One region of the Serratia sp. TSA_7 genome, then DNA from elsewhere that is predicted to be linked to it. Evidence: predicted binding sites of a transcription regulator. Region 1 holds the regulator's gene; the other holds the start of a gene.
What was found. The regulator CRP, encoded in region 1, controls carbon source genes, mostly activating them, when cyclic AMP is high. The targets are predictions, from matches to a motif close to ATGTGANNNNNNTCACAT.
Positions count from the first base shown of each region.

Region 2: a site for CRP is predicted at 2,094-2,111, ahead of ACUTQW_RS10825 (sugar transporter). Genes of this name have one in related genera too.

Region 1 covers NZ_JBQZFU010000008.1:46,567-51,009, forward strand. Annotated here, with positions in the region: gene ACUTQW_RS20600 (hydrolase) at 1-498, shown strand, start outside; gene ACUTQW_RS20605 (YheU family protein) at 495-728, shown strand; gene ACUTQW_RS20610 (phosphoribulokinase) at 881-1,750, shown strand; gene ACUTQW_RS20615 (OsmC family protein) at 1,796-2,203, opposite strand; gene crp (cAMP-activated global transcriptional regulator CRP) at 2,583-3,215, shown strand; gene ACUTQW_RS20625 (YccS/YhfK family putative transporter) at 3,270-4,443, shown strand, end outside.
Region 2 covers NZ_JBQZFU010000002.1:402,904-407,346, reverse strand. Annotated here, with positions in the region: gene ACUTQW_RS10840 (ABC transporter ATP-binding protein) at 1-418, shown strand, start outside; gene ACUTQW_RS10835 (ABC transporter ATP-binding protein) at 415-1,131, shown strand; gene ACUTQW_RS10830 (aspartyl/asparaginyl beta-hydroxylase domain-containing protein) at 1,171-1,857, opposite strand; gene ACUTQW_RS10825 (sugar transporter) at 2,172-3,359, shown strand; gene ACUTQW_RS10820 (hypothetical protein) at 3,633-4,010, opposite strand.

The DNA of each region.
Region 1 (4,443 bases):
GCGGTGATCGTGTCTGCACCCTTGATGCTGGAGCCTTGTTCGTTGCGAATGGATCAAGGGTTTTCGCGCGTTTATCAGCACTATCTGCTCGGGCAGTTGAAACAAAACGCCACCCGCAAGCTGCTGCACTACCCCGACACCCTGCCGCTCAAGCTGCCGCAACTCCTGGCGCTGCGCCGTATCCGCGACTTTGACGATGTCATAACCTCACGCGTCCACGGCTTTAGCGACGCCACCGATTACTACCGCCGTTGCAGCGCGCTGCCGCTGTTACCGGCAATTCAGACGCCGCTGCTGATCATCCATGCCAAAGACGATCCCTTCATGACCGACGAAGTGATCCCCGACATCGCCGGCCTGCCGCGCAACATTGAATACCAGCTGACCGAGTTTGGCGGCCACGTCGGCTTTGTCGGCGGCAGTTTGAACAAACCCCACATGTGGCTGGAATACCGCATTCCATCCTGGCTTTCCCCTTATCTGGAACCCGTACCGTGATTATCCCCTGGAAAGAACTGGAAACCGAGACCCTGAACAGCCTGATCGAATCCTTTGTGCTGCGCGAAGGCACCGACTACGGCGAACACGAACGTTCGCTGGAGCAGAAAGTGGAAGACGTTCGCCGCCAGTTGAAAAACGGCGAGGTCCTGCTGGTATGGTCAGAACTGCATGAAACCGTCAACATCATGCCGCGCGGGCAGTTCCGTGCCGGGCAGGAAGAAAATTAGTGGCTGCCGGTTCTATGACTGACGGAAAAAATCAGGTAACAATGAACCATTGCAAACCCGCGCGCGGAATTTTGCCCTTGGCGAAAAGGGCGTCAAACAGACCAATAACCCTACTCTGACGCCGGCGCATTTAACACGGAGTGACAACCACCATGTCCGCCAAACATCCCGTTATCGCAGTGACCGGCTCCAGCGGCGCCGGCACCACCACCACCAGCGTGGCGTTCCGCAAGATATTCCAGCAGTTGAACATCCGTGCGGCGGAGCTGGAAGGCGACAGCTTCCACCGCTATACCCGGCCGGAAATGGACGCGGCGATCCGCAAAGCGCGCGATCTGGGTCGTCATATCAGCTATTTCGGGCCTGAGGCCAACGACTTCGGTCTGCTGCAACAGAGCTTTATCGAGTACGGCAAGAACGGCACCGGACGGTCACGCAAGTACCTTCATACCTACGACGAAGCGGTGCCCTATAACCAGGTCCCCGGCACCTTTACGCCTTGGGAAGCGCTGCCGGCGCCGACCGACGTGCTGTTCTATGAAGGGTTGCATGGCGGCGTGGTTACCGAACATACCGACGTGGCCAAACATGTCGATCTGCTGGTCGGCGTGGTACCGATCGTTAACCTGGAGTGGATCCAAAAACTGATCCGCGATACCGGCGAGCGCGGGCATTCACGTGAAGCGGTGATGGATTCGGTGGTGCGTTCGATGGAGGATTATATCAACTACATCACGCCGCAGTTCTCGCGCACCCACATCAACTTCCAGCGCGTGCCGACGGTGGATACCTCCAACCCGTTCGCCGCCAAAGCCATCCCTTCACTGGATGAAAGCTTCGTGGTGATTCACTTCCGCGGGCTGGATCAGATCGATTTCCCTTACCTGCTGGCGATGCTGCAAGGCTCTTTTATCTCGCACATCAATACGCTGGTGGTGCCGGGCGGCAAAATGGGGCTGGCGATGGAGCTGATCATGGCGCCGCTGGTGCAGCAACTGCTGGAAGGCAAAAAAATCGGGTAATGGGTCGGAGCGCGGCAGTTGGCCGCGCCCCTTTATTCTTACGCGTTACGCTACGTCGCGGATTTCAAAGCTGTGAGTCACGCTGGCAGCCTTGTTCAGCATCAACGACACCGAGCAGTATTTCTCGGCGGAGAGGTTCACCGCACGTTCAACGATATTGTCGGTCAGATCTTTGCCGGTCACGATAAAATGCAGGTTGATATGGGTAAAGACGCGCGGCACTTCTTCACGCCGTTCGGAGGTCAATTTCACCTCGCAATCACGCACGTCATTACGCCCTTTTTTCAGGATCGACACCACGTCGATAGCGCTGCATCCCCCCACCGACATCAGCACCATTTCCATCGGGCTGGGGGCTTTATCGCCGGCGTTGCCGTCCATCAACACCTGATGGCCAGACGCGGATTCCCCCAGAAACGTCAACCCTTCCACCCACTTAACTCTTGCCTGCATATTGGTCACTCCGATTAATTTCTTAAAATCAGAGTACGCTTTCGCATAGAAACTGGCAACGGAACCTGATGCTGGTCATGTGCGAGCAAGACAACACGAGACACCCGCCTCACTCTGTGCTACAAACAGAGCCGCAATAAATCTTTCCGGGACACTGATTTCAGGGAAACTCCCAGAGAAAGGCTCCTTTACCGGTATGTTAATAGAATGTAGCTTGCAGCTCTCCCGGCAAGTTAATATGCTAGAGCGACAGCGTATATTTATGACACGCCTCAAAACCTGCTGCCAGCCACCCTTAAAACAACGGCGACAGCACGTTTTACAGGGAACTCTGACCCCTGTGACACAAGGCAGCGATAACAACAGAGGATAACAGCGAATGGTTCTCGGCAAACCGCAAACAGACCCTACACTCGAATGGTTCCTGTCTCATTGCCATATCCACAAATATCCATCCAAAAGTACGCTGATTCACCAAGGTGAAAAAGCCGAAACGCTTTACTACATCGTAAAAGGCTCCGTCGCGGTGCTGATTAAAGATGAAGAGGGTAAAGAGATGATCCTGTCCTACCTTAACCAGGGGGATTTCATCGGCGAGCTTGGATTGTTTGAAGAAGGCCAGGAGCGTAGCGCCTGGGTCAGGGCGAAAACCGCCTGTGAAGTGGCTGAGATTTCTTACAAGAAATTCCGCCAACTGATTCAGGTCAACCCGGATATCCTGATGCGCCTGTCAGCGCAGATGGCAAGCCGCCTGCAAGTGACCTCAGAAAAAGTGGGTAACCTCGCCTTCCTGGACGTTACCGGTCGCATCGCGCAAACGCTGCTGAACCTGGCGAAACAGCCCGATGCCATGACCCACCCAGACGGCATGCAGATCAAAATCACCCGCCAGGAAATTGGTCAGATCGTCGGTTGTTCACGTGAAACCGTCGGCCGCATTCTGAAAATGCTGGAGGATCAAAACCTGATCTCCGCCCACGGCAAAACCATTGTCGTTTACGGCACACGTTAATCACTGAAAAAACGGCGCGATGATTCGCGCCGTTTTTTTATGCCCCGACCGATCATGTGGCGTCGACTGATTTACCACCCGGAAGTCAATTACGCACTGCGGCAAACGCTGGTGCTGTGTCTGCCGGTGCTCTTTGGCCTGCTGATCGGCCACCTGCAACTCGGCCTGCTGTTTTCCCTGGTTCCCGCCTGCTGTAACATCGCCGGGCTGGACACGCCCCACAAACGTTTTTTCAAACGCCTGATCGTCGGCGGCTCACTGTTTGCACTCAGCAGCCTGTTGCTGCAGCAGGCGTTGTTGTGGCAATTGCCGCTGCCGGCGTTGATGCTCGGCCTGGCTCTGCTGCTCGGCGTCAGCGGCGAGATCAGCCCGTTACATGCCCGCCTGCTCCCCGCCGCGTTGATCGCCGCCATCTTTTCACTCAGCATGGCCGGCACGGTGCCGCTGTGGTACGCCCCCTTACTGTATGTGGTGGGTACCGCCTGGTACGGCCTGTTCACCTGGTTCTGGTTCAAGCTGTGGAAAGAACAGCCGATGCGCGAATCGTTGAGCCAGCTTTATCTGGAACTGGCGGACTACTTCGAAGCCAAGTATTCCCTGTTAACCCAACATACCGATCCGCAAACCGCGTTACCGCCACTGCTGGTGCGCCAGCAAAAAGTGATGGACCTGATCAGCCTGCTGTATCAGCAGCTCAACTTTTTGCCGCACGCCAATAATCTCGAGCAAAAACGCCTGCAGCGAACCTTTCAGGTCGCGCTGGATTTACAAGAACACATTACCGTCAGCCTGCACCTGCCGGAAGAAGTGCAAAAACTGGTGGAGCAGAGCCAGGCCGAAGCGATTATCCGCCGCAATGCGCAGGTGATTGCCGGCCGGCTGCGCACGGTGGCGCACGATATTCTCTATCATCAATACTCTCAGCGCTTCAGCATGGTCAACGAGCTGGCGGCACTGGAAAAAGTGGCCGCACAGCACCCCGACAATCCGGTGGGCCAATTCTGTTACTACCACTTCAGCCGTATCGCTCGCCTGCTGCGCACCCAGCATCCGTTATACCGTCGCGACCTGATGGCCAATCAAAACCGCCTGCCGTTCTGGCCGGCGCTGTTCAGCTACCTGTCGTTCAAATCCAACGCCCTGCGCAATGCGGCACGGTTAGGAGTGATGTTGGCGGCAGGCAGCAGCCTGGGGATGATTTTCAATCTGCCAAAACCTTATTGGATCC
Region 2 (4,443 bases), on a different contig from region 1:
TCGCCGGGCGGAAAACGATGCGCTGAATCGCGCCTTCTACTGGCTGGAGGTGGTGGAGCTGACGGACTGCGCCAACCGGCTGGCGGGGGAGATGTCCTACGGCCAGCAGCGGCGGTTGGAGATCGCCCGCGCCATGTGCACCACGCCGGAGATGATTTGTCTCGACGAACCGGCCGCCGGGCTGAACCCGGTGGAGACGGCGACGCTGAGCCGCATTATCCGTTTTCTGCGCCAGCATCACGGCATTACGGTGCTGTTGATCGAACACGATATGGGCATGGTGATGGAGATCTCCGATCGGGTGATCGTGCTCGATCACGGCGACGTTATCGCCGAGGGCACGCCGAAAGAAATTCAGCATAACGACACGGTGATCGCCGCTTACCTTGGCGCGGATGAAGAGGAGCTGGCGGGATGAGCAATGCGATGTTGGAGTTTCGCGACGTAGACGTGTTTTATGGCCCGATCCAGGCGTTGCAGCAAGTGTCGCTGCAGGTGAACGAAGGGGAAACGGTAGCGCTGATCGGTGCCAACGGCGCGGGGAAATCCACGCTGCTGATGTCAATTTTCGGCCAGCCGCGTATCAGCGGCGGGCAGATCCTGTTTTGCGGCGAGGATATCAGCCAGCGTTCCACCCACTACGTTGCCAGCAGCGGCATCGCCCAGGCGCCCGAGGGGCGGCGTATTTTCCCGGATATGAGCGTGGAGGAAAACCTGCTGATGGGCACTATTACTGTCGGCAACCGTTATGTGGATGAAGATTTGCAACGCATGTTCGATCTGTTCCCGCGTCTGAAGGAGCGGCGCAACCAGCGCGCGATGACCATGTCCGGCGGCGAGCAGCAAATGTTGGCCATCGCCCGTGCGCTGATGAGCCGGCCGAAGCTGCTGCTGTTGGACGAGCCGAGCCTGGGCCTGGCGCCGATTATCGTCAAACAGATCTTCAGTATTCTGCGCGAGCTGACCCGTGGCGGCATGACGCTGTTTCTGGTGGAACAAAATGCCAACCATGCGCTGAAACTGTCCGATCGCGGCTATGTGATGGTCAACGGCCAAATTCGTCTGACCGGCAGCGGTGCGGAGTTGTTGAGCAATCAGGAGGTGAGGAAAGCCTATCTGGGCGGGATTTGAACCCTCATGCCGGGGGCCTGGAGGCTCCCGGCCATCGATTCAGAACTGGCGCTGGATCCAGCGTACGTTCAGCCGCACCAGCGCGATGATGCCGTTGGACAACAAACGCAGGCCGGCGGGCAAATCGCGGCGGCGAATATCCAGCAGCAGCACGGTGCGCACTTCCTCGCTGTCGTTCCACACTTCGTGTTCGAAGGTATCGTCCCACAGCATAAATTCCCCCTCGTTCAACCGGTATTCGCGCCCATCGACTTTCAGCACCGCAGCGGGAACGCCGTCGGCCCGTTTGGGCATCGACAGCACCAGATAACCGCGCAGAATGCCGCGAAACGGGCCACGGTGCGCCGGCACCTGTTTGCCGGGCGCCAGGAAAGACAGCGAGGCGGAAAGCACATCCGGCGAGGTGGCGATCAATTCGGCAAGCGTCGGGCAGCGTTCAAGATTGCGGGTTATCGGCTGGCCATAGGCCTGCATGATAAACATCCGCCAGTCGCGCGCGTCATTGGCGGAGATCGACGCCTGTTCGCTCATGATCTCGTGAAAACGCGGGATATTGCGCAGATCCTGGGCAACGCTCAGCGCCTCGTCACGTATCTGCGGCCAGGCGGCTGTAAAACGCTGTGCGTCGGGGAACAGGCGATCGCTGTCGAGTACCGGCGCGCCGGAGATGCGGCGATCGTAAATACCGCGTAACCGCAGCACTGCCCAATCATAGATAAATGACATGGTTTCCTCGTTAATAAGGTGCGACTGCCGGGTGATCAAATACTGTGAGAAAAAAAGGTATGGGTTCAACAGATTAGCACAGCATTTCGCCATGCGGGAGTGGTAACGGCCTGTGCTGAGACAGGCGGGGTGACGCGGGGGAGCGGCCAGGCAGATCTACCGGCAACGGGGGGCCTGTTCGGCAGCGAGCCAGGTGTCGGCCTGAGCAGGTTGTTGAAAAATACAGCACAATAAAAATGTGACGAATATCGCATTTTAAACCGCAGTTGGTTAAAATATCGCTACTGCTCGCATCTGTCCGGACCCCGTTAAATATGGAACACACCCACGTCTCGCGCTCAACCGCCTGGTTGCGCGTGGTTGTCCTCGCCATCTCGGCCTTTATCTTCAATACCACCGAGTTTATTCCGGTCGGGTTATTGAGCGATATCGCCCAAAGCTTCTCGATGCAAACCGAGCAGGTCGGGTTGATCATCACGATTTACGCCTGGATCGTCGCCGCCGCTTCACTGGTGTGCATGCTGCTGACCAGCAAGATTGAGCGCCGTAAACTGCTGATCGGGGTATTTGTTCTGTTTATCGCCAGCCATGTGTTGACCGCCGTGGCGTGGAACTTCACCACGCTGGTGATTTCCCGCGCCGGGGTCGCGCTGGCCCACTCGGTATTCTGGTCGATCACCGCCTCGCTGGCGATTCGCGTGGCGCCGGCGGGCAAGAAAGCGCACGCGTTGAGCATGCTGGCGGGCGGCACCGCCCTGGCGATGGTGCTTGGCCTGCCGTTGGGGCGCATCGTCGGCCAACTGCTGGGGTGGCGCATGACCTTTATCGGCATCGCGGTCTGCGCCACTTTCGCGCTGGCGCTGCTGTGGCGTCTGCTGCCGGTACTGAAAAGCGAGCATTCCGGTTCACTGGCCAGCGTGCCGGTCCTGTTTAAGCGCCCCGCGCTGGTTCGCCTGTACATGCTGACCATTATCGTGGTGACGGCGCATTTTACCGCCTACAGCTATATCGAACCCTTTATCCAGACCGTGGCCGGGCTGTCGGAAAACTTCACCACCCTGATGCTGCTGCTGTTCGGGGCCGCCGGCATTTTCGGCAGCCTGTTGTTCAGCCGTTTCAGCGAACGTTTCCCGTCGGGCTTTTTCATCGGTGCCATCGCATTGTTGATGTTGAGCCTGTTGCTGCTGCTGCCGGCCTCCGGCGATGAGACCCACCTGACGCTGTTGTTTGCGGTATGGGGCGTGGCGATCATGGCGATTGGCCTGTCGATGCAGGCCAAGGTGTTGAACCTGGCGCCGGATGCCACCGACGTTGCGATGTCTATCTACTCCGGGTTGTACAATTTCGGTATCGGCGCGGGTGCGCTGCTGGGCAATCAGGTCAGCCTGCACCTGGGCATGGGCAACATCGGCTTTGTCGGCGCACCTCTGGCGCTGGTTGCTCTGGGCTGGTGCCTGCTTAGCTTCTATCGCAGCGAGCGTCTGTTGCAGCATCGGGCCTGACGGTTGGCGTTTACTTTTCTTGTACCGCACCGTCATGCGCATGCAAGCGGCCCAATAGCATAAACACCGATTGGTAGTGCGTTTTTTACCGCAGCACCCGCAACATTATCGATAGGATATGGCAAGCTTATAACCAATGATGTGGGTGATGTATCTATGATGTCGTCGTACAACACAGATACTTGCTATGGGGATATTATCAGTAGTCAACTCAGGCAACTTTATCTTGCTTTTACTTTAAAATAACGCCCCTTAAAAGGGGCGATGACTTAGTTATTTTCTATCTTCAAAAGTTTGGAATTGAAGTTTCCAGCAGTCGTTAATTTTCATCCAACTTTCAATGAAGTTTATTTTCCGAATATCACCATTTCTTTCTGTTATTTCAGCTGATCCAGTTATAGATGCTAGCCCATCAAAGGTGATGATATGAACATCAATTTCCTTTCGTTTGATACCATCCATCGAACGTGGATCTTTTGACTTTAAAAGAGATAGTTTTCTGAGTTGGTGCTTTTTATAAACCAACATTTCGCTGTTAGTCGAAAAAAACCATTCAGCTTCAAGATAGTCGAGCATATCAATATTTAGAGAAAAAAATGCGTTGTACCATTCTTTTCTCATTAACTCTAAATTCGATGCAATCTTGGTCAAATTATCCTCTTCAAATCAATTTGCTCTTGTATAATCTCACTTTCCTGACCCCGACTTTTCCCCTGGGTGTCATGCAAAATAGTTATAATTAAAAATTTTATTTTCTCGATGGAATTTAAAACTATCACTTGTAACTTATTGTTTCAATGTTGTTGATTTGTTATTGCTTAATTCAATTTGTTATTTTTATATTTCAGTGTTTTTCGTTGGATAATTCTTTATTTTGGCTTTTTTATGGTAATAAAAAACGAATCGTAGCTAATTATTTTATTGTTAATTGATGAGGGTGATGGTTGTTGGCGTAACATAATAATTTTTTAAATTTATTTTTATAATGATTCTTGCTTTATTATTCAGTAGGTAAAGAGATTGGAAATCGTTTATGACTACATTCTGTAGCCTCGTTAAATTGAGAAAACTACACGCTTGCTAT